DNA from 3 places in the Peribacillus sp. NPDC097295 genome. Region 1 is predicted to be linked to each of the others. Evidence: riboswitches for the same ligand, from Rfam matches in the RefSeq annotation. Region 1 holds a riboswitch; each other region holds the start of a gene.

Region 1 (10,138 bases):
TTGACACGAAGCAGCTTAGGGAAATCGTTGAAAAAGAACAACCTGATTTAATCGTTCCCGAAATCGAGGCTATTGCTACTTCTGAATTGGTTAAGTTGGAGGAAGAAGGGTTCTCGGTCATTCCAACAGCAAGAGCGGCTAAGTTGACGATGGATCGTGAAGGAATTAGAAGGTTGGCATCTGAAACGTTAAAGCTACCAACGGCTGCATATCGATTTGCTAATACATATGAAGAGTTTATTCATTCCGCAAAAGCTATTGGTTTTCCTAATGTCGTTAAACCGCTGATGAGCTCTTCTGGAAAAGGGCAAAGTGTCTGCCGAACGGAAGAGGACTTAGAGAAGTGCTGGCAAATGGCGATGGAAGGCGGCCGGGTCCAAAATGGTAGAGTGATCATCGAGGAATTTATTCGCTTTGATTCGGAAATTACGTTGCTAACTGTCCGTGCCGTGAATGGAACGATGTTTTGTGCACCAATCGGTCATGTCCAGCAGGGCGGGGACTATATAGAATCTTGGCAGCCACATGCTATGACAGAAGGACAAATCATTGAAGCAAAAAGGATTGCCAAGAAGATTACAGATGAACTTGGGGGATATGGTTTATTTGGAGTGGAGTTGTTCTTATCAGGGGATAAAGTCTATTTCAGTGAAGTGTCACCACGTCCGCATGATACAGGGTTAGTGACATTGGTCACCCAAAATTTATCCGAATTTGCCCTGCATGTTCGAGCGATTTTAGGATTCCCGATTCCTGAAATCTCATTAATTACACCTGGAGCAAGCCGTCCCTTGAAAGCACCTGTTGAGTTATCGGAATATTCTATAGTCGGGGTGGATCAAGCCTTGGCTCAGCCGAATACGCAGGTGCGCGTTTTCGGAAAGCCAGTCACGAAGGTTGGCAGAAGGGTAGCTGTGGCATTATCGGCAGCTGATTCTGTCGAGACGGCGAGGGACGTTGCGACACGTGCATTGGATTGTATGAAGATAGAAGGATAAATCAAGGGGCTGTCTCATAAGCACTTTTTCGAGTAAATAACACAAAATTGAAGAGGCAGAAATGTTGTTAAATCAACATTTCTGCCTCTCTCTATTTAATTAGTTTAGGCTTAACTACCCCTTTTGGGACAGCCCCTTCTTCTATTCTAATAGAGTTAGTCTTTGTTCTTAATTTACCTCTTCGGTTTCCACTTCTTCTCCCGTACCATAACCACTGATCCAATACCCTTTTTCATCACCATAATTAACATATACATTGTATTTTTCCAATGTAGTTTTGTCATAACCATTTACGCTGACAGTGCCTCCACCTATAGCAGATGTAAATTCGATACTTTCAGGTTCAAATGCTATATCTTTTTCTTCTTTTAAATAATTAATAGCTGCTTCATTTGCTTTTTCTGTGATTTCTTTTTTATCTTCTCCGCAACCGGTCATTAAAAATACGACTCCCAAAACTAAAAGTAATTTAATTACAATTTTATGCAAGTCATCCCCTCGTTTTCTTTGCGTCCATATCAAAGGATTGTTAAAATCAATTATAGTGAAATTTGGAAGTTAATACACATGATTGGTACAAGTGTGGGAACGAAATTCATAAGGCCATGTTCGTAGGCATGAAAAAAATTCTGGTCGTGTCTTCCTTGAGTACCGTTGCTTTCATATTCATGATGATCCTTTGTGCATATATCGATTCCAGAATGACTGGAATGACCTTTATGACAACCTCATTGGCTTTTGCGCCAGGAGGAGTGGCGGAAATGACCGCCACTTCAGTTGCCCTTGAATCGGACCCGATGTTTGTCGTTGCTGTTCAGGTTCTCAGGGTGTTAATGGTATATGTGACGTTGCCGCCATTATTTAAATGCTTGAACCATCGAACGAATCAAAAAAAGAGACATCCCGATTTATCAGCATAGTATTCACCCCATCACCAATCCGCCATCGACAATCAAGTTTTGACCGGTCACGGCCCTGCTCCATGGAGAGGCGAAGAATAATACGGCATCAGCTGCCTCTTCTGGAGTGGTTACTTTTTTCAGCGGTGTACTTTCTTCTATTAGATGGAAGACTTCCTCTGTAGTTGCAGCACTTGCGTCGGTTTTCATCAGCAGGCCCCCTGAAACCATATTGACGGTGATTCCGGCTTTACCTAATTCACTTGCCATGTTTCTTGTGAATCCAAGGAGGGCGGCTTTGCTGGTATTATAGTCATGGTAGGGGATGACGGGATTTTGAAAGAGATTCGTCCCGATGTTGATAATCCGTCCGAATTTCCCTTCGATCATGTCTTTTTGACCGGCCTGTACAGTGTTCAATGCGGCTTTTATGGTCCCTTCGAAATGGGCTTGATAATCTTCCCATGAAACCGTCTCGGCTGTTTTTCTGGAGGCGGAATCAAAACTGAAGTTTACTAACGCGTTATTTACAATCGTTGTGATGGGCTGGTCAAAGTGTTCTTTCGCCTTCTGAAACATGGCGTGGACTTCCGACTGGTTTCTTACATCAGCGCGAATTGCGATCGCCCGATCATCCCCTATTCTTTCAACCACCTGTTGTGCTTTATCTTCACTTTGAAAATAGTTGACCACGACACGGGCTCCCTCCCGTCCGAACCCTTGAGCGATGGCGGAACCAAGGCCCCTACTGCTCCCTGTCACCAATACAATTTGATAGCTTATCTTCATAAAACTCTCTCCCTTACTTCATTTTTCCCATAAAAAAAGATCACCCGAGTAGAGGGGTGACCTTGAATGAGACAAATTTCATTTCAATGCCACTTCCCTCCGCTGGTGCTAGCCAGATCAGGTTCAAAGGGTCAGAGTGTTGCCACTCCTCTCAGCCAAAAAGGCTCCCCTAGTGTTTTTTATGAATTTCTTAAAATTATAGCATAAGTGTCAAAGCTGCCCTAAATAACTTTTTTTACTTTTATAATCCATTTTAAGAGGGATAGTATGGATATTAAACGTTTACAGTAAGGGGGTGCATTTACGAATCGTTTACATAAGATCCCTATATGTTTACATCTTCTTAATAGTAGGTTCATGTTCTTGATGTATATTTTAATTGAATATTCCATTAAATGAGTAGGGGGTCATTTTTTTGAGACGTACATTCAGTAAAAGAATCTTACCGGTTGCCATCATTACTGCATTAGCCCTTGGAAGTGTATCGTGGGGAGGTACAGATGACGACGCTTTGGCAAAAGGGAAGCCTAAGAAAGAAGCCGAAATCAGAAACGTCATTTTCATGATAGGCGATGGAATGGGAGTCTCCTATACATCCGCTTACCGGTATTTGAAAGACAGACCTGCTACGACTGTAGCTGAAAAGACAGCATTTGATAAATATCTGGTGGGGCAGCAGATGACATACCCAGAAGATCCTACACAAAATATCACGGATTCTGCTTCAGCAGCAACGGCGATGTCAGCCGGTGTGAAAACGTATAACGCAGCCATTGCTGTCGATAATGATAAGACAGAAATCAAAACGGTATTGGAAGCGGCTAAGGAAAGCGGGAAATCTACTGGCCTTGTTGCAACATCAGAAATCACCCATGCCACCCCGACATCATTTGGTGCGCATGACGAAAACCGAAAGAACATGAATGGCATCGCGGACGATTATTACAAGGATTTAGTAAATGGCAAACATAAAATCGACGTTCTTTTAGGTGGAGGTCAATCCAATTTCGTACGGCCCGATGTCGATTTGACAAAAGCATTCAAAAAAGATGGGTATAGTTATGTGACGGATAAAAAACAGCTGTTAAAGGATAAAAACAAACAGGTTCTTGGATTGTTCGCTAAAGAAGGTCTACCTAAAATGATTGACCGCACCCACGAAACGCCTTCACTGGAAGAAATGACAGACTCGGCGATTCAACGCTTGAATAAGAATAAGGCCGGATTCTTCTTGATGGTGGAAGGAAGCCAAATTGATTGGGCTGGCCATGATAACGATATTGTCGGCGCCATGAGTGAAATGGAGGATTTCGAAAGGGCCTACAAAGCAGCGATTGATTTCGCGAAAAAAGACAAGCACACCTTAGTCGTGGCGACGGCTGACCATTCGACGGGAGGCTTTTCAATTGGGGCAAAGGGAGTGTATAACTGGTCCGGCGAGCCGATTAAAGCTGCCAAACGGACACCTGACTTTATGGCGGATGCAATCGTAAAGGGAGCGGATGTCGAAAAAACCTTGAAACAGTATATTGATCAAGATGAAATGAAGCTAACGAAAGAGGAAATAGAATCAGTCAAAGATGCTGTCACGAGTAAAAATATTACGACCATCGACAATGCGATTGAGACCATCTTTGATAACAGGTCCAATACGGCTTGGACAACCGGGGGACATACGGGGGAAGATGTACCCGTTTATGCATACGGACCATATAAGGAGCGTTTTGCCGAACAGGTCGATAACACCGACCAAGCCACCATCATCTTTGATTTATTAAACTAAAATACTGGGAGGGATTCGGTGAACAAACTACTATTATGTGCCTTTTTATTGACCACATTTGGTGCACTCAACACTCAGCCAGCCTTTGATGAAGAATCAAACGTGACAGAAAAAACAGAGGAAAGTGCCAAACCATTGGTGAAGAAGGAAGTGTATGTTCCAAATCCCCAAATTCCGGATGATCGTGAATTGATACAGGTCGGTCAACAAGTTTCCGATTCAAAAGGTGAATTGTCTTTAAAAGAGTATAAGCAAGTAAATGAGACGGTGAAGGTCGGCCCCATACAGGTAGTAATCAAGGATATCAAGGTCATGCATGTGATACCGGATTATAGCATGATTGATTTCTTTCATGGCTATACCCATGAACACGCATTCGATATTGTGAAAATAAACGTGAAAGTTGAAAATCCCACTGCCGATAATGTCAAATTTTCTCCAGTCGCTTTTCTTGAAACAGATGGTGGGGAACATTTGACTTGGAAAGATGATATTTACTTAGAAAATCTGAATGGAGAAGTAAAAGCAAAGAATTCAAAACAAGGGAATGTAGGGTTCATTCTTCAAAAAGAAGAAGGTGTGAAGGAGATTTCGCTTTTGACTAGCGATGTGATAGATGATGAGGGAAAAGTGATTTCAAAAGGTGAAACGGTAGAATTTTATTTTTAAAGTTCGGGTATGTTTATCCTTATCCAATCCATACTAATAATGTGATAGGAACCTCCTATTGCTTTGAAAAGAATATCCTAATCTTAACGATGAGGTGATACAACATGAGTTATAAAGATCAATTAGATCCACATTCTCAAAAGTTTCACCATAATTGGACAAGACCTAAGCGTTCTAAATCTCAAGTAAATGGCCATACGGAAGTATCGCAAACGAACATTATACTAAGAAGCAATGCTAAGGCCCATAGGTGGTAACGGATATTTCTGATCAATGAGAAGGAGACTCTTAATGGGTCTTCTTCTTTTCCTGATAAAAGGTATATGTGACAAGAACCTTTTACGCAAACACTAAGTTCAGACATGGCTTTTCCTTCAAGATTATGATACCATCTACCTTTAAGGACAACGCAGAACAAGTAATAAAAGTAGTTTGAACATACCAACCGTGACACAATCGTGTAAGGGGGAAAGTTACTTACACTCACTTACATATATACAAATAGAGGACGTGATTTTTTATGATAAATATTAAAATCCCAGAAGCGGATATCAGCATTAAACAAAGAAAACAAGTGATTGAGGGAGATGAAGCCATCATCCCGGAAATTTACGGATTCATCGACTTTCATCTGATTCCCCGTGATAAAGGCGGCATCATCCTATTTTATAATGAAAAAGATGAAGTGATCTTTGTCGGTAAAGCACGCAAACTAAGACAAAGAGTTAAAAAGCATTTCGAGGATAACGTATCCCCGATTAAAGAACACCGTAATGAAGTGAAGAAAATTGAGGCGATTTTCGTAGAAGACGCGATGGAACGTGACATTTATGAAACGTACATCATCAACACGCTTCATGCTAAGTACAACATTGATAAAGTGTTTTATAAGTAATAGTTAAAAAGGGGCTGTCTCATAAGTCCTTTTTCGAGTAAAATGACGCAAAATTGAAGAGGCAGAAATGTTGTTAAATCAACATTTCTGCCTCTTTCTATTTATACAATTTAGGTTTAACTACCCTTTTGGGGACAGCCCCTTTTTAGGTCCTTTAACCTATTTTACTATTACAAATCAGTTAATTATTCTACTCCTCAACCGATAAAAGTAAAGGAAGCTATATATTCAGTCCTGGGAATACTAAATTCGATGTCCACTTTGATTGTGGGCTTTTTATATTGAAAGGGAAGAACATAGAAGCTATTACATATAAAACCAGAGGGGTTAACAGAATGAAATTATCAATAAAGAATAAGTTACTAGTAAGCTTTTTACTTGTCTCCACCATTTTTGGAGTGGCTGCTTTCATATCTTATACGAGTATGAAAGATATGAATGAGTCATATGACTATATCCTTAGTAATGCGAGCGAAGTCCAATCAATCACTCAAAGTATCCAGACGGAGTCAGCGCGTCAAGTAACGTATTTGAGGGGGTATCTTTTATATGAAACCCCGGATATGAAAGAGAATATGTATGAATCGAATGAGAATATTAATAATTTAATAAAGGAAGCCAGGAAATTGGCTACCCGAGATGAAATGAACCAACGCTTTGATGAAATCCAGGCGTCGAATGATGCATGGATAGAGGAAAGCAGGAAATCAGTAGAGACAGTAGCGAAAGATCCAGAAAAGGCGAGGGTCTTGGCCCGTGATAAAGTTGTTCCCATCAGTACTAAAATGGTAGAGCAAACGAATGCATTATATACATGGATCAAAGACGAGGTTATGGTTCAAAAGGTGACAGAGGTTCAAGAAAATTCAAAAGCGGCAACAAGGAAGATTTTCATTCTAAGTTTGGTAGCGTTCCTGCTTGCGATGGCAGATGGATTGCTGATTTCTAATGTCATCTCGAAACCAATCAAGAAGTTGAGCAAAATGGCCAATCGAGTCGCAGAAGGAGATTTGAATATAGAAAAAGTCGATGTGAAAACCCGGGACGAAATTTATGTGTTAAATCAATCCTTTGAAAAAATGACGCAAAACCTGCACCATACGATTACGGCCATTTCTACCAATACGAATAAAGTTACATCCTCTGCTGAGCAGTTGAGTGTCAGTTCCGAACAATCTAAAGAAGCAGCAGAAACAATTGCCCTTTCCATACAGGAAATTTCAGGGGCCTCTGATAGTTCAACACGGCAACTGGAGAGTAGTCTCGGTTCCCTATATGAAGTGAGCCAGGGAGTGGAGCGGATTTCGGAAAGTACGGCTAGTATGTCGGAACTGTCTAAAGAAACAGAGAAGCAGGCAGAAGAAGGAAGCCACTTTGTACAGGAGAACTTGAAGCAAATGCAATTCATCCATGACTCGGTTAACCAATCGAACCAGGTTATCGATTCTTTAGCAGAACGCTCCAATAAAATCGGGAATATTATTGATGTCATTACGGGAATTGCGGGGCAAACGAATCTACTAGCATTGAATGCAGCAATTGAAGCAGCGAGGGCCGGCGAACACGGTAAGGGATTTGCCGTAGTGGCCGATGAAGTGAAGAAACTGGCTGAACAGTCCCAGAATTCTACCAAGTTGATTACGGATTTGATCATGGGAATGCAAGATGACACAAGAAGTTCCGTTGCGATTATGAAAGAAGTGATGGAAAATGCTGAACAGGGTGTGAAGGTTTCGGTGGAAACGTCCAATAAATTTGCCCAAATCCTTCAAAGTACGAGAGATATTACACCAAAAATCGAAGAAATCACGGCTTCCATTCAACAGATTTCAGTGAGTGTGGACGAAGTATCGGAATCATCCAATAAAATAACTGCACACGCTCAGGAGAATGCAGCCAATTCAGAAGAAGTGGCGGCTTCAACGGAAGAACAACTAGCATCGATGGAAGAAATCAATTCAACTGTGCGTTCATTGACATCTATGGCGGAAGAACTGAAGCAAGTGGTTCGTAAATTCCAGATTTAAAGCTGGATTTTTTAAAAAAAGCAGGCTTCCTGACATGATCGGGAAGCCTGCTTTTTCTTTATGTAGATATTTGAAGTTGAGCAGGGAACCAAGGAAAAATCGAAAAAGTTTACGAAAAAACTTGCAAATAGTAATCATTACGCTTTATCATATAGAAATAAACGTCATAAAACGTAATCATGACGATTAATGATATTTATAAAACATTTAGGAGGGAACATACATGAGAGTAAACATTACCTTGGCATGTACAGAGACGGGGGACCGGAATTATATAACGACGAAAAACAAGCGGAACCATCCCGATCGAATCGAATTGAAAAAGTACTGCCCGCGCTTAAAGAAACACACGCTTCACCGTGAAACAAAGTAATCCGGGTACAATATAAACATTATTATAGAAGGAGAGATAACTAAGGTGGCAAAAAAGTCAAAGATAGCAAAGGCAAAAAAACAGCTGGAAACAGTAGAAAAGTATGCAGAGGTTCGATGGGAACTTAAAGTGAAAGGAGATTATGCAGCATTGGCCAAGCTCCCAAGGGATGCTTCACCAACACGTATTCACAATCGGTGTGGAGTTACGGGAAGACCACGTGGATATATGCGGAAATTCAACATGTCCAGGATCGTTTTCCGTGACCTTGCACATATCGGGCAAATCGCGGGCATCAAAAAGGCAAGCTGGTAATCTGAGATAAAAGGAAGAAGGTGATTCGATGGGCACTTACACCCGGAATCACGTTCTTCTAACATTTGATACTCTCTTATTCAAACCTCCGATAATTCTGTTGAAGTTCCTTTCTCGGTCGTTCCTGCGGAAATTTTCCTGTTCTTCGCTCCTAACCTTTATCATCACTCGAAAATTTAACCAGGTAAGTCCAAAAAAGTAAATAGCGGGATATATGCACTAGTTTAAGAGAATGCCGTTATTGTATTCCCCTTTTATCCTATTCTTCATATAATTGAAGAATCTTAGGGGAAGAAGGATGGCGCAATGCATATTTTTTGGACAATATATTTAGGGATATTAGGAACGGTGGCCATTGCTTTTTTGGTCAAAGGTCTAAGAACCCTTTCTTTAAAAGTGGACTTTGTTATATCTATTATAACGTGGATCGGACTATTTGGATTTGTGACGAATACATCGATATTCAACCCTCTTGTATGGAAAATCGTGTTTGTGTGTGGATTACTGTGGGATGTTCTTTTCAGTTATATCGGTAAACATGACGACGGAGAAGATGCACTAGAAGGTTTGTCAGAAAGTACGAAAAGTATCCTTACCGGGGTCACACTAATTATTACACTCGGACCGTTATATTATGGGATATATCGATATGCTTTCTAGAAACAGGGCCACTAAGGTCCTGGACATTGGCAAATGGGAAGAGGATTTAGATTGACGGGGATAGGGACAGTAATTTCGATCGATCCGTGGAACAAGGCGGAGGGTGGAACCAGAGCAATCCTGATTGCCTGTAGATGAAGTTTAATAACTCACTAAAAAAGCAGAAGCTGATCGCTCTGCTTTTTATGTTTATCTCTGGAAAAATTCAATCCATTCTTTCTCCGGTCCGTATATGTAGAAATAGCGATAGCCGTTTGGTAGGGTGATGATTTCTTCATCAATCAGTTTGACGTTTTCGAGCTTTTGAATGCGGGCATATTCTTCCTCGATATCATCTACAGTAATGGCAAAGTGATGAATCGTTGCTTCGGATGGTAACGAGTCACTATATCCTTGAATTAATTCAATTTCGGTTTCGTCAGTACCGTCGTAGCCAAGAAAGGCAAGTTGAATGACACCATTCGTATGGAGAACACGTGCTTTCAATTTCAAATCCAATACTTCCTGATAAAAGGAGATGGATGTTTCTAAATCTCTAACAACGATGCCGATATGATCGACTTTTTTCCTAGCCAATGGGGTTCCTCCTTCGTGTTGTAGATAAGCAAGATTAGTATATATGATTCGATATAAAAAAACAGCAAAGTAAACGAAATAATCTGATTATTATAAGAAATGAGTACTTAGGCTGGTACAAAAAAAGACAACCCTTTACGGATTGTCTAACAAG
Region 2 (10,138 bases), on a different contig from region 1:
CCTGTATGGACACGTGACTTCACGGTTCCTTCTGGCATCTTCATGATTTTCGCGATTTCTTCGTAAGAAAACCCGTAATAATGCTTCAATATGATCGGAATCCGCAAATCATCCTCCAAATGGCCCAATGCTTCCATCACATCGTCCCATGCTTGGTTGTTGGCTTGTGTCTCCCATTTTAGCTTCCTGACAGCTTGCTCTTGCTTTAACCAGGACAGTTCCCTTTTCTGTTTCCTTTTCTGGTCCAAGTACACCCGGGTCGAAATGGAAATCAGCCAGGTTGAAAACTTGGATGTCCCTTTAAACCTTGAAAGATTCTCAATTGCCTTTGAAAAGGTTTCCTGGGCCACATCTTCTGCGTTTTGCAGATTAAAAGTCAATTTAAGCAAATATTTTAGCAGAAAAGGATAGGAGGTTTGAAATAATTCGGCTAACGCCTGATCATCTCCCCTTTTTGCAGCTTTAACCAGCTCCATCTCTTCCATCTAATCACCCGCTCCCTGATCCGTACCTTTTATACTTATAAGACGTTTAAGGAAATGAATTTGTTCACCAGGATGTAAAAATAGTTTTCATTCCGGGATTATTTCTACTTCTGAAAGGATGACATGCGTTACGGTTGCAGCATAAGGGATGGTTTGATTAATGAATTCTTCCACTTTTTGAAGGCTTTCACAGCGGATTTTAAGCATAAAACATGCACGTCCGGCGACCCGATAGCAAAAGTCGACATGCGATTGCGCAACGATAAACCTTTTGAACCGGTCATATTCCCCATTCTTCACTGTCGCTTCCACAATACATTCAATGGGAAATCCGATTTTCTTATAATCAATTTCAGTGCCATAGCCTTTAATGATGCCAAAGGACTCCATTTGCCGGACACGCTCTGTAACGGCTGGGGCAGACATCTCCACCTTCTTGGCCAGTTCCCGCATGGAGAGCCTGCTATCGTTGGTCAATTCGGCTAAAATGCTACGGTCTTTATCGTCTATTTTCATTTGAATATAATTCTCCCCTTTATCTATCTACTTATTAATTTATTGTTTAGTTTTCTTTTCATATGTAATTAAATTTCCTATCTTACTATATTATGATTATCTCAAAGGGGAGATGTTTATGCCAAGAATTATTAGTTCGGAACTCGGATCAAGTCCATTTCAGCAATTGTTTCATAATGAAGTGATTTCTCATAAATGGAGTGACCTCTCAGAAGCCCTTTCTTCTGAAGGGGTGCTTACGAAGGAATTAAAGGAAAATGTCAGAAGGGTCCTAGCATATGGAAATGGCTGTACGTACTGCCAGACGAAGGGCCGCCCTTCAAAACCGGAGAATCTAAAAGAAAGTTACGCCATCGCCTTTGCAGAAGTATTTCTAATACAACGTGAGAAAACCGAAGAAACGACCTTTTTAGTATTAAAGGAAGCATTCAGCGATGAAGAAATATCAGAATTAATAGCCTTCATATGTTTCACTACCGCCCAACAATACTTCGGGGCCATGATGGGGTTGAAATAGAGTCTGTATTCCCCATCTCTAAAAATATATAAAAAGCAGAGGAATTCACGTAGGAACTTCCTCTGCTTTTTTATTGAAGAGCATATGTAAAACACAGTCTTGCCAATCAATTTGAAGCATGTAGCTGGTCTAAAATTAGTTTCACTATATCGTTCCGTGACATATCATCAGTCAAATTCCTCTCTCTATCCACGCCAAGACAATCATTCGGCTTCCACCAAGCACGTAAAGACTCTTCTCCAAAATCCATCTTTTTTGAACGAGAGTTGTGACGTTTGACTGTTTCTTCAAAGGATAAATCAAAATAGTAAGTATAGACCTTTTCATTATAGAACTGAATTAAATGATGGAGCATGTCATCATAGAGATTTTTATGTAAGATGCCTTCCAAGATGACATATTCACATTTGCCTTTGCCGTATTCTGTGATTTGCCGTATCAAATCAATGGAAAGGTTCCCTTCTCTATCGTGAACCATTAACATGTCACGGCGAACGGTATCCTGAGAAACCAATAGGGTTCCTTTTCCCAACTGAAGTTGAAGGCTTTTTGCAATCGTTGTTTTACCACTGCCAGAGTTCCCTCGTATGATTATTAGCTTCGATTCCATAGTCTCCCCCTAATTAAATCCCAGGAGTAAAGCGCAACATTTTCTCCGGTTTAAATTGATTTGTTCCGTTTTTTACTTATTTACTTGCTTGCATCATCACATCAGCTTCTGGTGCTTTTTCATGGATGAATTTCGGTATGATGGTCATATATAGGAAACCTACAAAGAGCAGGGACCCGCCAACTACCCAATATAATGTTTCTACTGAAATATAGGCGGGGAATCCAAGTGCAATCAAGAATAAGGTGATCGATTGTGACAACATCACCAAGGGATTGATCCATCCTTGGACCCTGCCCATCATTTCGGGAGCAACGAGGCTTGGAAGCCACCCTCCAAGGGATACATTAAGTATGGGAAGCGATAGAGCAACGATGGCTAAACCAATCATATATTGCAGGGTCGTTTCGACAAGCCCGGCAGCAACCGTGCCCACACCCGATATCAGCAAGCCAACGACCATCATATGATGAAGCTTCATTTTTTTGGCCAGCATAGACGCTAAGATGCTTCCCAGCAATATCCCTACCCCAAAAATGACCCCTAAGATGACCGAATACTTTTCATAATCAACAGGTTCAAGTTTGTACTTCAAGATGAAAACCTGCATCACGGAAAACCCACCATTTACAATGCCAAATACCAGAAACCCGCTGATTAGCGTAAACAATAATTTATACTGCCATATATATTGCCAGCCAATTTTAAAATCTGCCCAAACACCTGTTACACTCAGTTCCTTCAAATGGTAAACTCCATTCGGCTGTCTGATTTCTTGTGTAATCCGACAGGAACGAATCAAGAAGCCGCTGATTATAAACCCGATCACATCGAAGATAATTGCTCCCTCGATGCCGACTGACCAATAGATGAAAATGCCGATTCCGTTTCCGAAAAGCATGAACAAACTCGAAACCATCTGATTTAGACCCGCCGCCATCGTATAATCCTCTTTAAGCAAAATGCCTTGAATCAACGCTGCCTCTGCTGGCACAAAGAAATTCCTGACGGCACTTCTCAGAAAAATGATGGCAAACGAGACCATGAGGAGCTCTTGCTCTAACGAGAGAAGAAATAAAACCGACAAGCCTGCGCAGATCCAATCACAATACAATGCTACCTTTTGCCGGTCCAATCTGTCAGCAAAAACACCAACAAGTAAGAAAACAGCGAGTGTTGGTAAAGAATACATTAATTCCGTAATCGTTGCATACATCGGCTGATTGGTGAAGCGGTCTAATAGGTAAAACATGAATGCCGTCATGCCGATGGTCCCGCCCATTTGCGATGTTACGTTCGCTAAAAATAATTTCGTATAATTCCTATTTTTAAAAAGTTTTATAATCTCGTCCAATCCCCTTTATTAGACTTTTTAGTTAATTTTACCTAAAAAGTATAATTCTCGAAAGTAAAAACGACGATTTATTTACAGATGTCTTTCACAAACGCTTTGCTCCACTGGGCAGAACAATCAACTTATCTTCAATAAAACCAAATTGACCAATAGTATCCTTCGTTCTTTTCCTAGGTACTATGACATCGCCATTCTTTATCACTGTTAGTATGTGCCTTATCTTCCATCAAGTCTAAATTTTCTAATAGGTTTTAAAATGATATACGCGGGTAAATATACATCATAACCCACTTACAAAAACAAAAAGATAAAATATTACGGCACAAACATTTTGATTTATGCTTTTCAAAAAAGTATATAAATTAAAGGAGTAAACAACAATGAACAAAGTAATTTCTGCTGATATTAAAACAAATAAAAGGTTATCCATGCGTCAAATCATGAACCTATATCAAATAACAAAGGAATTTAAAGGAAATATTTATTTTATCTGCAATCATAAAATGGTCGATGCTACAAAACTTTCTACTTTTGTCTCATTCGTCCTCATCCTACAAGAATGTGTAAATATGAAGGTTATCTTGGAAGGACAAAATGTCCATGCAATGTTGGATAAAGTTCAAGCTATTTGCAAAGAAAATGATGAAAATGAATTAAGCTTTCAGTCCAACCAAACCGTTGGCATCTAATAAATAAAAAATCAGATTTAGAAGAGGTGTTAGAAAATGAGAACCATTTTAACCATTATTGGAGCAATCGTCGTTATCGGTGTAATTGTAAACTTCATTTTTTAATGAATGAAAAAAGACTGTCCACATGTGACAGTCTTTTTTTTGTGTCGAGTAGGTTCTTTCCCTCTTACCATGGGATATCCCATGATTTCCATTTACCTAGCCCTTCTTTAATTTCATTTCCCTTATCAATCCAGTATTGCTTTCTTTCCTCTTCTTCTTCCTTTTCTTTCTGTTCAGCTATCAACGGTCCGATATCTTCTGCATGGAAGGATTCGGTCGTTTCGTTCTTTAATGCCTGAGCCATGATTTTTTGAAAGATGATTGCACTTCCCTGGCTGCTGTGTGTGGTTAGATGATGTTTTTTGTCCGTTTTATCATAACCGGCCCATACAGCACCTACTAAATTAGGTGTATAACCAACGAACCATTGATCCTTCACCCCAGAAATGCCTTCAATCGGCACCTGCGTCGATCCTGTCTTTCCTGCGACTTCATAGCCAGTGACAGCGGCATTTTCGGCCGTTCCATATTTCACTGTCCCAAGAAGCATCGCATTCATCTTGTCAACGACATCCTTAGAAGTTACCTTTGTCTTTTTTTCCTTCCAGACCGCGATCTCTTTTCCATCCGCATCTTCAATCTTGATAATGGCATGAGCATCATAACGGTTACCCTCATTGGCAAATGCAGAAAAGGCTCCTGCCATTTGCAGTGGAGAAACGCCCTTCTCCATACCACCTAAGGCAATCGACAGATTACGGTCGTTCTTTTCGTAAGGAATTCCGAACCGCTTGAGTGAATCCAATCCCTTATCGATACCAATTTCATTTAACAGCCAAACAGTCGGTACATTTAAGGAATTCATTACTGCTTCATACATAGGCACTTCCCCTTTGTATGTACCATTCAAATTGGTTGGTTCATAATTCCCGAACTTCATCTTTTCATCTTTTATAGAATCCGTGATTTCATATCCTTCTTCAATCGCAGGAGTATAGGCCACGAGCGGTTTAATCGACGAACCAGGGGATCTCTTCAGCTGTGTTGCCCGGTTGTATCCCATGAATTGGTGTTCTCCCCTGCCTCCTACAAGGGCCTTTATGCCTCCAGTCTTAGGTTGAAGGAGGACCGTTCCACTTTGCACCAGTTTGTCATCGCTTGTCCCGGCAGGAAAATTGCCATCTTCGCTATAGACCGTTTCTGCTGCCTGCTGCATCGGTTGATTTAGCGTAGTATGGATTTTATAGCCCCTTGTCAGCAGTTCTTGAAGTTCCAAGCCATACTTACTGGTGGCTTCCGATAGGACATGGTCCACATAATAAGGATATTTCCCCTTTAAAGGATCTGTATTTTCACCTAATAGAAGTGACAATTTCTCCTTTTTGGCAGAAGTGGCTTCCTTTTCGGTCAAATATCCATGTTCAGTCATCCTAGAAAGGACCAAATCACGTCTCTTGACCGCACCATCAGGATTTTTATACGGGTCTAACTTCGAGGGCAGGTTAATGACCCCCGCCAGTAAAGCTCCTTCGGCGATGGTTAATTCTGAAACATCCTTGGAAAAATAGATGTTTGCCGCCTTTTTAAGTCCCCAGGCACCATGCCCAAAGTAAACCTGGTTCACATACATTTCCAAAATCTCATCTTTCGTATACGTACTTTCCATTTCCTGAGCGATAAAAAACTCTTCTATCTTCCGTTTCAGGGTACGATCTGATTCAAGCATTGTAATTTTTACAAGTTGCTGGGTAAGTGTACTTCCGCCTTCAACTACGCCTTTCGCCTTGACATTTTTCACCATGGCCCGCGTAATTGCTTGATAATCGATACCATGATGTTCATAAAAACGGTGATCCTCAATGGAAACGACCGCTTGGATGACATGGTCCGGTATTTCCTCTATCGCGACGCCTTCAGATTTATTAGCCGTAATGGTACTTGCTACATTCCCATCCTCATCATAGATCTTTGTCGGCTGCTGAAGTTGATCCTGAAGATTACTTATATCCACAGTTTGTTTAAAATAAATGAACAAACCAACTCCCACTACCACAATGATTGATAAAATTATCAGACCTATTTTCAATAACCCTTTCATTTGAACCCCCATTTTCCCAGATGCGACATGCTTCATTAAAAATATTTTACCCTTTTTATGAAAGATAACTCTTGCAATGGGTTAAAAGACAAAGTTTTATCTTACAAACATTTTTCCTTTAATCCTTTTTCCATGCAAAAGTACATGCATCGTATGTATGTCTAGTTATTCCACATACCCTTTACCCTCATTTATTAATCAATATACCTTTGAAAAAAGGGATGAAGCCAAAAAAAATGGGTATATAACCTGTAATGACATAATATGGGGAGAGATGATCGATATGAAGGAATTGAAACGAATTGTCACCGCGTATGATGGAAATGAAGATAGTAAACGAGCAATAGAATACGGAGCTACACTAAAAAGGGCCTTTCCTGAAGCTGTACTGACCATTGTTCAAGTTTTGAATGAAAAGGGGGAAAATCGAATTATCGAAAGTGCATCCGCTCCAGGATTCGTCCCGGCAGCAGGCTTTTATGTCGACCCCTCACAAACACATCCCGTTACAGAAGTGGAACATCAGCTTCAAATGAGGGCTAACGATACTCCCTCGGTTTTTGAAAATAACGCAAGAATCGCCGAAAGTAACTTACTAAGCCTGCTAAACGAATACAATATTAAAGGGGAAATTGAGATATTGGAAGGTAATGCCCCCGATAGTATATGTGCCTACGCAAAGCAAACGGATGCCGATCTTATCATCGTCGGCAACAGTTCCAAAAGTGGCTTGGAACGATTCTTCCTTGGAAGCACAAGCAGTTCCATTGCCAAGCATGCACCTTGCTCGGTATTTATTGCAAAATAAAAATAAGGGCCGGCTCATTCTTGAGCCGGCCCTTTTCTCTTAATAGGCTTTTCTCATCAATACTTTCGAAGCAGCCGAGTAAAGCGCCATTACCACGACCGCTGATAAGATGAAACTAATCAGCATATATGTCCCATTGTAGATTAATGAATAAAGAACGACTGGTTGTCCTTCTGGCGCATATTCACCAAAGAAAACGATACCTGATGTAAAATGACAGATAAACCTCAGAATACTGCCCACGAACATGCCGACTATTCCAAATAATTTAGCTTTCATAAGGTTCTCCTCTTTATAATTATTCACGAATCCATTCATGAATAATCCAGAAATCCCAACGACGGTAAAAGCAAGGAAATAATCAATGAAGCCTTGAAGGGGTGTCATAATTTGAACCGGCGTAGCGACTATCTGCAAAAGGCCCAATAATAAACCGGTTGCCATTCCACCCTTGATCCCCCAGCGATAGGCCATCAAGAAAATTGGCACCATGGCAATGGAAATCGATCCCCCCTGCGGCCAAATTCTTGCAAAAACAAATCCGGAGACTAAATCCAACAGTAATGCCAATGCAGAAAAAATAGCGATCTCTGTCATGAATAATGTTTTATTTTTCATCATCTCTCACCCTTCTCCACGTGCAAAAGTGCCCATGAGTTCCCATGTTGCTTTTTTGGCATACAAAAAAGCAACACCAGGGCGGTAATGGATGCCCAGTATTGCTATCCAAAACCACATCCCTACGCTAGTACTAACTAACAGGTTCATAGGGTCTGAACTCAAACGTTCACTCTCAGCCATCTTGGCTCCCCTTGTGGAAGTATTTAATTTTTAATCCTCGGTTAGAATATACTACTAGTTTCAATAAATAACAAGTAGATAAATGCAAAGAAATTCATTTAAATTTCCCTTTTATTGGTTTTATTTTTTCATACAACCAACTTCTTTTTATATCTTCAATACACATGCCATAAGCCAAGTTAGATGGATTAAGTCGACAATTTTTCTATAGACTCACTAGGCTTTGTTTTGATATCTTTATTAAGGCTATTTTTGCACGAGGGGGAAAAGACATGGATAAACATTCAATTTCTGCTGAAAAGGGTGCCTATATCAGTATTGCCGCATATATATTCTTGTCAGCCCTCAAATTAACATTTGGTTATTTTGGTGACTCCAAGGGCCTTTGGGCAGATGGATTAAATAACACAACCGATATCATCGCCTCTGTTGCTGTATTAATAGGTTTAAAAATATCAAAGCGACCACCTGATGATAATCATTCATACGGTCATCTGAGAGCTGAAACCGTCGCTTCATTGGTTGCTGCCTTCATCATGATCACGGTTGGCCTACAGGTCATATACAGTGCCATAGAATCTTTCTTCTCACAGAATAAGGAAGCTGTACCGGATATGTTTACTGCTTACGTCGCTTTATTCTCCGCCATCTTCATGTACGGAGTCTATCGCTACAATTTAGCTTTGAGCAAAAAGACAAAGAGTGCTTCCATCCAGGCTGTTGCACAGGATAATCGTTCGGATGCTTTGGTCAGCATCGGCGCTTTCATAGGCATCATCGGGGCCACAATCGGAATCTCATGGTTGGATGCCGTTGCTGCATTGGTTGTGGGAATGATGATTTGTAAAACCGCTTGGGATATTTTCCATGCCGCTTCACTCTCTTTGACGGATGGGTTCGATGAACAACATCTACAAGAAATCGGTCAAACCATCCTGCTAACGGATGGAGTGAAGGATATGAGTGAAATCAAAGCTCGAATGCACGGAAATGAAATCCTTGTCGAAGCTACCATTCATGTCAATCCGCTTTTGACCGTCATCCAAAGTCACGATATCACTGTGAAAGTGGAAGAAAACCTTCTAAAGGAACATGGCGTTAAACATGTCATCGTTCATATTGAACCATATGTCTTTCAAAAAAAAGGTACCCGTCATTAAGTTGCGGTACCTTTTTTTTAATATACAATACCTTATTTTCACGTTATTTACCTGCAATTAATAGATCACCACAGAATTCCTGTACTTTTCCCCCCTTAAATGAGTATTTAAAGAAAGCTTTTAATCTGGTATTATTAAAAACGTATATAACATTCTGGAAGTATATGCTAATTAATTCATTAAAAGTAAATAAATTCATTTTCCTACACGATGGAGGGCAAAATGGTATTGAATCGAGAAATGACTCTTCACTTCCTATCTTCTCATAAAACTACTATCCTTTCCGAATGGAAAGAGCGCTTGAAACATTTACCCGATGGTTATATAGACTTTTTTGAAGAAGAAATAGAAAAAATTTTAAATTCACTGATGAAACAACTGAGAGATACAGATACTAACATGGATGAGATGCTAAAGGATTTAGGAGAAAAAATTTCAGCTAACCGAGTCAAACAACATTTAAATATGGATATTTTCTTTTCTATAACCTCGATTGGAAGGTCTATCATCATCGATCAATTTCTAAATTATGAGATCGTTAAAGGAGAAATATCTGCCGTTATCCATCAGGTGAATTCATATTTTGATAAAATCATTTATTTCGCTCTATCCAGTTTCACGGATTTGAAGACGAAGCAGGTCGCGAAGCAATATCAGCTGATTAATCCTAATCATAAAGACCGCTTGACACTATTGGGCCAAATGACATCGAGCTTTGTCCATGAATTTCGGAATCCCCTCACTTCGATAATGGGATTCGTTCAATTGCTGCAAGCCGAACAGCCTGAAATCAAGTATTTGGATATCATTTCAAAAGAATTAGACCAACTTAATTATCGGATTACACAGTTTCTTAATCTTTCCAAGAAGGAAACGGATTCTTCGCAAAATGAAATATTCCCAATCGCTTCCTTAGTAAAGGAAGTATTGGAATTTCTATACCCTAGCATTTTAGAAGCGAACGCTTCCATATCCTGTAAGGTCGATGAGGATGCCGAGATCGTGGGGTCTAAAGAGGAATTCAGACAAGTATTGCTTAATATCATTTTAAATGC
Region 3 (10,138 bases), on a different contig from region 1:
TTCCGCGGGTTTCAGTACGACTGTACAGCCAGTCGCAAGAGCGGCTCCTAGCTTCCACATCGCCATAAGAAGAGGGAAGTTCCAAGGGATGATTTGACCGACGACACCTACAGCTTCATGTTTCGTATAATTGAAGTAATTTCCGTTTACCGGAATGGTCTGTCCTACGATTTTAGTAGACCAGCCAGCAAAATATCTCATATGATCAATGGCTAGGGGAATATCCGCATTCGTTGTCTCACTAATCGGTTTTCCGTTATCCAGTGTTTCTAATTGGGCTAATTCTGTTTTGTTTTCTTCCATCAAGTCCGCTAGTTTATACATTAGCCTGCTACGGTCAGAGGCGCTCATCTTAGACCATGGGCCTTGATCGAATGCTTTTCGTGCTGCTTTTACGGCTAAGTCAATATCTTCCTTATCTGCTTCATATACATCTGCGAGTTTCTGGCCTGTGGCAGGGTTGGGAGTGGTGAAGGTCTTCTTTGAGGCACTTTCTACAAATTGTCCATTGATGAAGAGTCTCTTTGGACCTTTAAGGAATTTGTCGAGCTTTCCACTTACTTCTAATGCTAGATTGGTCATAGTTTCCCTCCTGAATATATGAAATATATTGGGCAAAACGTAATGACAGAGATGATAACGCTTTCATGTGCCAATATTTATCATATGTTAAATAAGTGGAGTATACAATCATTAATGTTCGACATTTTTTTTATGGCGGAAAAGGCGTGAAATCAACGTTTTTTTAACTTGAGTAAAGAAAAGTGTCAAGACAGGTGTAAAATATATGGTAAACTTTAAAATTAATAGGTAGAATCAAATAGGAGACTATATTAAGAAGTTTCATCAGAATTCAGGAGGATAATATGGAGAACAATGCAAAAGTGATATCTCAGCGTAAATTGTTGGGAGTCGCTGGTCTTGGTTGGATGTTTGATGCACTGGATGTAGGGATGCTTTCATTTATCATCGTTGCATTGAAACAGGATTGGAATTTAACGAGCGAACAGGTCGGTTGGATAGGGAGCATCAATTCTATCGGGATGGCGGTTGGCGCCATACTTTTTGGAGCGATGGCAGACCGGGTTGGCAGAAAGAATGTCTTTATCATTACCTTATTATTATTTTCGATTGCGAGCGGTCTGTCGGCAGCGGTCAGTACGCTCAGCTTATTCCTGATTTTACGTTTCTTGATAGGGATGGGGCTTGGGGGAGAGCTTCCCGTTGCGTCAACGCTTGTTTCTGAAAGCGTCGAAGCGAGTAAAAGGGGGCGTGTTGTCGTACTGCTAGAAAGTTTTTGGGCGGTCGGCTGGTTATTGGCTGCGCTCATTTCCTATTTCATCATTCCGGAGTACGGATGGCGTATCGCATTGTTATTAAGTGCCGTTCCTGCGTTCTATGCTCTTTATCTGCGTTTAAAATTACCCGATTCTCCAAAATATACGGAGCTTGAAAAGAGACAGAGACCGTCGGTGCTGGACAATATGAAAAGTGTCTGGAAAAAGGGTTACGCACGTCAGACACTTGTGTTATGGATCCTATGGTTCTGCGTGGTCTTTTCTTATTATGGCATGTTTTTATGGTTGCCGAGTGTCATGGTGATGAAGGGGTTTAGCATGATTCAAAGCTTTGAATATGTATTGATCATGACGTTGGCTCAGCTTCCTGGTTATTTTTCTGCTGCATGGCTGATAGAGAAGATGGGGCGTAAATTCGTATTGATTACATATTTAATAGGCACGGCAAGTAGTGCATTTTTCTTTGGCTCAGCTGAAGGGTTGTCATTCTTGATCGTATCCGGAATGTTTCTGTCGTTTTTCAATTTAGGAGCATGGGGAGCACTTTATGCGTATACACCTGAACAATATCCAACTGTCATACGTGGTACAGGAACTGGATTAGCTGCTGGAATCGGGCGTGTCGGTGGGATTTTGGGCCCGTTGCTTGTCGGTTATTTAGTTGCTGGGGGTACACCGATTTCGACAATCTTCACCATCTTCACCATTGCCATTTTAATTGGTGCACTTGCTGTGGCATTTGGAAAAGAAACGAAGAATACGATTCTTTCATAATAGAAGGAGGATGACTCGTAAAGACATCCTCCTTCTATTAGTTAGTAAAGCTTAGTACAGCATTTGAGAGGGTTTTGGCGGCATCATGAGGATGCTTGGCCTGTAAAATGGCAGAGACGACCGCCACCCCGGATATACCACTTTTTGAAAGTGTATGAATATTATCCGCTGTAATCCCCCCAATCGCTACGGAAGGAATCGAAACACTACTACAAATTTTCTCCAGTTCGCCTTCTGCCATTATGGTTGCATCTTGTTTCGTATTGGTGGGAAATATAGAGCCAACGCCAATATAGTCGGCGCCATTTCGTTCAGCTACAAGGGCTTCTTCCAAGGTCGACACAGAAACCCCAATAATCATATCGTCAGGAACCAGGTCTTTTATGATAGATAGAGGGAGGTCATCCTGTCCAACGTGAATTCCATCCGCTCCTACGGCAAGAGCTACATCTACCCGGTCATTAATGATTAAAGGAATGGACAGGTCATTGAGAACCTGTTTCAACAGGGAAGCTTTTTGATAAAAAGTGAGGGAGGATGCTTTCTTCTCTCTAAGTTGGACGGCTGTGACTCCACCTGCAACCGCCTCGACGATAATATTGGTCATTTCCTCGAATTCTAACGTCTCTTCCGTTACCAAATAAACACTCAAATCAAAGGGCAATTTCTTCATGAATGTTCACCTCGCTTCCCCATATGGATTGATCCATTTTTGAAATGGCATCAATTATCCTTGTTCTGTAAGTCCCAGTGCCTTCATTGTCTTTAAGATTTCTTGCAGCAAGTTCACCAGAGAGGCTCATTGTAGAAATTCCAGCAATCGCAGCAGAATAATAGTCCCCTGTTACTCCGCAGAAAGCACCAATCAGGGCTGTCGCCATGCAGCCGGTCCCTGTTACTTTCGTTAATAGGGGATTTCCATTATCGATGATGGATGTTTGTGACGAGTCACTGACAGCATCTTTGGCTCCACTCACGACGACTACACTATTCAGTTTCCTAGCAGCAAGTAAGGCCAGTTCGGCGTTGCTGATTGAAAGAGCGCCTGAATCGACCCCACGCGTTACGATATCGCCTCCCATTAGCCTATGGATCTCACTTGCATTACCCCGAATGACTTGAACAGTCATTTTATCGAGCAGTTCCATCGCTTTCTCTGTTCGATAAGGGGTCGAACCGACACCCACAGGATCGACAATTATCGGTATATGAAGATCGTTTGCTGTTTTTCCGGCAATCTCCATCGCTTCCAAGGACATATCATCAATCGTTCCAAAATTTAAAACAAGTGCTTGTGCCAGCTTCACCATGTCGGCCACTTCTTTTGGACTGGAAGTCATGACGGGAGAACCGCCGATTGCTAAGGTTGCATTGGCACAATCATTGACCGTGACAAAGTTGGTGATTTGGTGGACGAGCGGTTTTTTCTTCCTAACTTGTTCAAATAGGTCAGTAATGGCCATTTTCAATTTAAATCACTCCAGTTCTCTTTGTGAAATTGGTAGAAATGGTGAACAGGCCCATGTCCTTTACCAAGTTCAAAGCTATTTCGTATGGCTTCTGAAATATAGACTTTCGCTTGTTCGATGGACAGATCTAAAGGAATTCCTTTTGCAAGGTTGGATGTAATGGCAGAGGAAAGGGTGCAGCCGGTCCCATGCGTGTTTTTGGTATGTATGCGTTCGCCCTTGAACCAAGTGAATTCCTTCCCATCATAAAAGAGGTCATTGGGATTTCCTGCTGCATGTCCTCCTTTCAGTAACACCGCTTTCGGACCCAGTTCAAGAATAGCGGTACATGCCTTATAAAAGTCTTGTTTCGTCCGGATCGGGAACCCGGTAAGGACTTCTGCTTCAGGTATATTGGGTGTCACAAGTGTTGCGAGTGGAAGTAAATCGGTTCTTAACGATGAAACGGCCCCTTCATCCAGCAGATGGTGTCCACTTTTGGATATCATGACAGGATCAATGACGACGGTAGCAGGCTTAAATAACTTAAGCGAATTTGCAACGGTTTCGACGGTCTCCTTTGACCCAAGCATCCCAACTTTTACTGCATCGACATGAATGTCTTCAAAAATGGCGGCAATTTGATCGGTAATCATTGCTAAATCGATAGGCTGGACTGAACGAACTTCCATGGTATTTTGCGCCGTGATAGCTGTGATAACAGACATGCCAAAAACCAGGTGTGCTGAAAAAGTCTTTAAATCAGCTTGGATTCCAGCCCCGCCTCCTGAGTCAGATCCTGCGATCGTTAGTGCTGTTTTCATAAAAAAGCCTCCTCATATAATCATTTTTCAAAAGTACGTTCAATAAAAGAAAGGCTAAGAGTGAACCCATTAATGAACTAAGAAGAAAAGCTGGTAAAAAACCAAAAAGTGCAGCTTTTTCCCCCAATAATAAGACAGCTATTGGATAACAGGCCAGAGAACCAAGAATGCCGGTTCCCAATACTTCTCCTATGCAGGCGATCCCAATCTTTTTTGTTTTTTGGTAAAGGAGCGCGGCCAGGAGGGCACCGATCATGCTTCCCGGAAACGCAAAAATGGAGCCAGTACCTATCATGTTTCTGATAAGTGATACCAAAAAGGCTTGGGTCACAGCAAAGAACGGTCCCAATATTACGGCTGTGATAACATTAACTACATGCTGAATAGGAAAGATCTTTGCATATCCAACCGGGACAAAAATGAACGAACTTGTTAAGGTAGCGATTGCCGTGAACATGCCAGTCAGCGTCATTTTACGTAATAAGTTATTCATATCAACTTTCATAGCGGCCAATCATGTTCGTGATGAACCATGTCCCAAAATAAATATTCATATCGGGAGGTCATTAAAAAGTGTTTCTCTAATTTATTTAGTTCTTTTTCAGGTAAACCTTCCGTCAGCTCATCTAAAAGCTTAGCCAACCATTTATGGGCTTCGGCGAATTTAGGAGATGAGTACGATTCAATCCACTGGGCATAACGATTTGTCGCTAGCGCTTTCCCGTTTTGTTCTTTTAACAGCAAACCAATCTCATAATAATCCCAAGCACATGGAAGCAAACAGGCGACAATGTCAGCCAGTGTCCCGTGATGTGCGGCATTTAGCATATAGCCTGTATAGGCAAGGGTAATGGGGGTGGGTTCGGTATTTTCCAATTCTTCAGAGCTGATTCCGAACTCTTTGCAGTAGTTCCGATGCAAATTCATTTCTACTTGGAGCGTCTCATTTAAAATACCTGCAAACTTGGCCATGGTTTCAAGATTGTTAGCCTTGATAGCCCCTAAAGCAAAAAGTTTGGAATAATCGATAAGATAGATATAATCCTGCTTTAAGTAATAGGCGAATTTCTTTTCTGGTAGTGTCCCGTCTCCAATTGCTTGAACGAAAGGATGAGTATGATTCCTTTTCCAGATTTCTTTTGCACGATGATGAAGTCTCTCACTGAAAGATTTCCATTGGGTATTCGTCATGATTTTTTCCTCCTTTATTAAATTCACATACTTAGAAAGGAGCTTAAAATGAAAAATCAGCCGCTTTCAATTAGAAAGCGGCTGTTCTAGGAATGGAAGGATCCCTTTTCAACCTGCTTTCCTACGCTGGTATGACCAGATCAGGTACAAAGGGTTTGATTCTCAGCCTATTAATGGCTCCCCTAGCAGTTTATTATTCAATTAAACAAAAAACCCGTTCCTGAAAACGGAACGGGGCAGATGGATGAAGTCAAATATCGATGACGATATCATCCACTTTCCTCCGCCGGCATCACCCGGATCAGGTTCAAAGGGTCCGGAACATCATTCCATCTCAGTCTATAGAAGACTCCCCTAGTGGTATTTCGTATGTGATTAATGTCATCATAACAGATAAAAAGGAAAATGCAACCGATGCACACCCATTATCTAAAAGAGTTTAATAGGTAAAAAGTATAAAAAAAATGAACACATTTGACTTTTGGTTGAAAATGGTATAAAATCATGTCGAAATCATTTATATTCTATATTCTTATCCAGAGAGGTGGAGGGACTTGGCCCTAAGAAACCTCGGCAACAGGCCCATCGGGGAACTGTGCTTCTTCCAACAAGCTTATGCTTGGGAGATAAGAAGAGACGAACGGGCATCTGTCAACCTCTTCTTGGATTAGAAGAGGTTTTTATTTTGTGAAAATGTGTTTAAGGAAACTGTAAAAAAGGTATATATATTTTGGCTTAAGCGAAGTCTATAAGATTAGGCTTATTCATAAGTTTGAAGTATGAACCTAAGGAAAGGAGCCATTTATATGGCAGAGTTTTTCGAGAAAAAAGAACAGAGGAGAGCATTGTTGATAGAAGAACTATTATCAAATGGTGTATATAAAACCTCTGACGAAAAGCATCTATATGATGCTCCATTAAAAGCTCTTGAGGATGAATATAGGATTATTATAGATAGATCAGGTAATGAGTCACCTCCAGAATGTATGACATAGCTAAGATGTTTACCTATCATAAATTTACAGCTTAAAAAGGAAGAAGCATTTGCTACATTACAGAGCAAATGCTTCTTCCTTTTTTAAATCGACATAAATAATACATAAAGCGGAAAGTTAATGGGTATTTTGTCACACATAATTTATAAAATAACATATTTAAATCTTGGAATATGATTGATTTTGACTAGTGTATTGATTATGATAAAAAGTGTAAAATACTTGAAAAAATGGGAAGTGATGATATTGCAGTATCCATATATAACAGTGGAAAAAATAGAAGAAAAGCGAAAAGAAATGATCATGTTAGCAACGAATTATGGTTTTACAAGCAGAATTACAGTTCAAGCAAGCCAGGAGTTGGATTCGTTACTAAACGCTGTTAATCCCGTAAGATACTTAGAAAATGCACTTCCCAAAAATTATAGGGAATGAAGTCCTTCTAAATACAAATCTAGTCCTTTCCTGCAATTGAATGAGTCATGTAGTGACACGTTTACCAAGGATGACCAAGTCACGTTCCAATCCATCGAGTTCTGCCACTTTCGGTAAATGAGCCCATTTTTCAAAACCGAATTTTGAAAAAAGTTTAATGCTTGGTTCATTGTGAGCGAAAATAAATCCTAGGAGTGTCTTTACTCCTACCTTCGGACTCACCTCCATAGCTTTCTGAATCGAAGTCTGTCCAATACCCTTTCCACGGAAATCGTCATCAAGATAAATGCTTATTTCAGCCGTAGAATCATATGCGGGCCTACCATAGAAAGATTGAAAGCTCATCCAACCAGCCGTTTTCCCATCATATGTAATCATATACAATGGACGTTTATGGGTATGTTCATCAAACCATTTCAACCGTGATTCTACTGTAATTGGTTCCGTATCTGCCGTAACCATCCTCGAAGCGATTGTAGAATTGTAAATCTCGACAATTTTAGGCAAATCCTCTATTACTGCTTCTCTGAACCCTATTTCCTCATACATCATTTAGCTCCAATCCATATTTTTTAGCTCTTTTCCCGTTCACCAAGGTGCAATAGGAAAGATTTCTCTTATCATACACTTTCCCGGGTTTTTCTTACAATTGTTTTTGAATGTTAGGCTCGTCCTCTTTTTGGGTATTTATAAAATTAAATACTTCCTAGTGAATAAAAAGGAGAAAGATATTACATGAAAAAGATAGTTGGCATATTATTTATTGTACTTGTTATATGTTTAGTTGCCTATGTGTTTCAGGCAGTGGGTGAGAAAAACGATCAAAGAGTCATGGCTTTTGGAGATTCGCTGACATATGGTAAGGGAGATCAAGAAGGGGAAGGGTATATAGATGACCTGAAGCAGAAAACGAATGATTCCGATTCGGATAAGAAAGTGCAATTCTGGAATTATGGAATAAAAGGTCAGGAAACGGACGGGGTCATTAATCAGCTTGAAGATACAGAAATAAACACGAAACTGGATAAGGCCGATACTTTTATCGTTTATATCGGAATAAACGATTTGATTAATAGTAATGGTGGAAATTTGAAAAAAATACATGATCAAAAGATAAATGATGGAAAAAAGGAGTACGTCGAGCATATAGATACGATTCTTTCTTTACTTTTAGAGAAAAATACTAAAGCGGATATTCTTGTGATAGGGTTATATAATCCTAACAAAGAGGATATGAAATTGGAAAACCATATTAATAATTATAACTCCGCCTTACAAGAAAGGGTGGATAAGGATAATAGATTGAAATATATCCCAACGAATGATTTATTCCAAAATAAAGATAAAGAAGAGTACTTCAGTGATGAGATACATCCTAATGAAAAAGGCTACCAGCTTATCACGAATCGAATATTAGATAAATACAATTTTAAATAAGAACAATAAAAAGGGGCATGGAAGCTTATTTCCATGTCCCTTTTATGATGGAGCCTCATGAGCGGAAAGGTTTTTGCTCAGTGGGCTTATGTTTCTGATTGGGAGTTGCTTGGGGAAACTGTAAGTCATGGAGCTGTCTGTATCGTCCATTATTTAGCAGTAGTTGTTCATGTGTTCCTTTTTCCTGGATAATGCCTTTTTCAAGAACGACAATTTGATCTGCCTTTTGTACGGTTGATAATCGATGGGCAATCACGATGGACGTTCGGTTTTCTAGTAAGTTGGATAACGCTTCCTGGATTAGATGTTCGGATTCCGTATCAAGCGATGCTGTCGCCTCATCCAGAATGATGATTTGAGGATTCTTCAAAAGAGCCCTGGCAATGGCAATGCGCTGCTTTTGGCCACCGGAAAGTTTGACCCCACGCTCTCCGATTTGTGAGTCATATCCTTTCGGGAAATCACTGATAAATTCATGGGCATTGGCCGCTTTAGTTGCCTCAATAATTTCCTCATCTGTTGCATCGAGTTTACCATAAATAATATTATCGCGGATGGAACCATTAAACAAAATGATATCCTGTGAAACTATCCCCATTTGGCTTCGTAAAGACTTGAGCGAAAGATCACGAATATCATGACCATCCACTTTAATTGTGCCCTGTTGGGGATCATAAAAACGGATTAAAAGGCTGGTAACCGTTGATTTTCCTGCCCCTGAAGAGCCGACAAGGGCGGTTACCTTTCCTGCTTTTATTATAAGGTTAAGATTGCGGAGTACCGGAACTCCTTCGTCATAAGCGAAATCAACCGCATGAAACTCGATTTGTTTCGTGATCTCTGTAAGATCAAGAGTTGTTTCCTTGTCCTTGATTCCCGGTTGCGTCTCCATTATTTCTGTAATACGTTCAAATGCTGCAGCCGATTGTTGCACGATACTGATTACCCGGCTGAAATTACGAACGGGACTTTGAAGAAGCCTTAGATAAGCGAGGAATGCCACGATTAATCCAATCGTAAACTCTCCCTGCATGACTTGCCAGGCCCCAAATACAATCACGGCGACAAGACCCAAATTGTTCATCAAGTCTATAAGCGGGCCGAACATGGAGCGCAAGCGAACCGATTTGATGTTCGCTACCATATTCTCATGATTCCGGTCTGCGAATCGTTTCGATTCGAATTCTTCATTGGTGAAGGATTGAATGAGCCGCATACCGGAGAGAGAATCCTGCAGCTGATTACTGACCTCGCCGGCAGAACTTTGCACACTTCTAAAAGAGAGGCGGATCCGTTTGCCGAATACACGTGTCATATAGAACATGAACGGAAATGTTAAGAGAAGGACCACGGTCAGCTTCCAATTGATGAAGAGCATATATACTGCAACCGCAAAAAAAGTAACCGTATCTGTTATGACCTGAAGCATGCTGGATGAAATGAGCTGTTGAAGCAGATTTACATCATTCGTAAGTCTGGACATTAAGTCCCCGGTTCGGTTTTTATCAAAGAATTTCATATCCAACTTTTGGATATGGTCATATAAGCCATTCCGTAAATCCATGATCGCCTTTTGCCCGACTTTTGAGACGATATAGCTATTCAAAAAGTTTAGCAATGCCAATAAAATGGCGGCAACGAGGATGCCTGATCCTACCCAAATCAAAGAGCCATATTCTTTGTCTGGAATGACCTCATCAATGGTATATTGCGTAAGTTGCGGTATGGAAAACTCA

The links. A riboswitch is a leader RNA that binds a small molecule or an ion and turns the genes downstream of it on or off. The one in region 1 is predicted to bind thiamine pyrophosphate.
Region 2: linked by a shared signal. The riboswitch ahead of thiT (energy-coupled thiamine transporter ThiT) and the one ahead of ACIQXN_RS05955 (3-oxoacyl-ACP reductase) in region 1 are both predicted to bind thiamine pyrophosphate.
Region 3: linked by a shared signal. The riboswitch ahead of tenA (thiaminase II) and the one ahead of ACIQXN_RS05955 (3-oxoacyl-ACP reductase) in region 1 are both predicted to bind thiamine pyrophosphate.

What each region holds. Positions count from the first base shown of each region.
Region 1 covers NZ_JBIWCW010000002.1:559,064-569,201, forward strand. The annotation lists gene purT (phosphoribosylglycinamide formyltransferase 2) at 1-998, shown strand, start outside; gene ACIQXN_RS05945 (hypothetical protein) at 1,167-1,487, opposite strand; gene ACIQXN_RS05950 (AbrB family transcriptional regulator) at 1,550-1,918, shown strand; gene ACIQXN_RS05955 (3-oxoacyl-ACP reductase) at 1,922-2,686, opposite strand; TPP riboswitch at 2,764-2,867, opposite strand; gene ACIQXN_RS05960 (alkaline phosphatase) at 3,096-4,469, shown strand; gene ACIQXN_RS05965 (DUF4352 domain-containing protein) at 4,488-5,138, shown strand; gene ACIQXN_RS05970 (YpzG family protein) at 5,243-5,395, shown strand; gene ACIQXN_RS05975 (nucleotide excision repair endonuclease) at 5,659-6,033, shown strand; gene ACIQXN_RS05980 (methyl-accepting chemotaxis protein) at 6,369-8,060, shown strand; gene rpmG (50S ribosomal protein L33) at 8,284-8,433, shown strand; gene rpsN (30S ribosomal protein S14) at 8,479-8,748, shown strand; gene ACIQXN_RS05995 (hypothetical protein) at 9,055-9,408, shown strand; gene ACIQXN_RS06000 (VOC family protein) at 9,598-9,984, opposite strand.
Region 2 covers NZ_JBIWCW010000003.1:175,901-186,038, reverse strand. The annotation lists gene sigY (RNA polymerase sigma factor SigY) at 1-485, opposite strand, end outside; gene ACIQXN_RS07195 (Lrp/AsnC family transcriptional regulator) at 573-1,001, opposite strand; gene ACIQXN_RS07190 (carboxymuconolactone decarboxylase family protein) at 1,120-1,518, shown strand; gene ACIQXN_RS07185 (kinase) at 1,625-2,128, opposite strand; gene ACIQXN_RS07180 (MFS transporter) at 2,205-3,482, opposite strand; gene ACIQXN_RS07175 (hypothetical protein) at 3,863-4,171, shown strand; gene ACIQXN_RS07170 (transglycosylase domain-containing protein) at 4,341-6,314, opposite strand; gene ACIQXN_RS07165 (universal stress protein) at 6,598-7,122, shown strand; gene thiT (energy-coupled thiamine transporter ThiT) at 7,162-7,743, opposite strand; TPP riboswitch at 7,843-7,945, opposite strand; gene ACIQXN_RS07155 (cation diffusion facilitator family transporter) at 8,196-9,083, shown strand; gene ACIQXN_RS07150 (ATP-binding protein) at 9,306-10,138, shown strand, end outside.
Region 3 covers NZ_JBIWCW010000011.1:70,083-80,220, reverse strand. The annotation lists gene ACIQXN_RS16395 (aldehyde dehydrogenase family protein) at 1-582, opposite strand, end outside; gene ACIQXN_RS16390 (MFS transporter) at 867-2,072, shown strand; gene thiE (thiamine phosphate synthase) at 2,110-2,745, opposite strand; gene thiM (hydroxyethylthiazole kinase) at 2,726-3,535, opposite strand; gene thiD (bifunctional hydroxymethylpyrimidine kinase/phosphomethylpyrimidine kinase) at 3,538-4,344, opposite strand; gene thiW (energy coupling factor transporter S component ThiW) at 4,313-4,837, opposite strand; gene tenA (thiaminase II) at 4,846-5,535, opposite strand; TPP riboswitch at 5,637-5,729, opposite strand; TPP riboswitch at 5,797-5,901, opposite strand; SAM riboswitch class I at 6,065-6,168, shown strand; gene ACIQXN_RS16360 (Fur-regulated basic protein FbpA) at 6,342-6,530, shown strand; gene ACIQXN_RS16355 (aspartyl-phosphate phosphatase Spo0E family protein) at 6,732-6,965, shown strand; gene ACIQXN_RS16350 (GNAT family N-acetyltransferase) at 7,011-7,514, opposite strand; gene ACIQXN_RS16345 (DUF459 domain-containing protein) at 7,701-8,402, shown strand; gene ACIQXN_RS16340 (ABC transporter ATP-binding protein) at 8,458-10,138, opposite strand, start outside.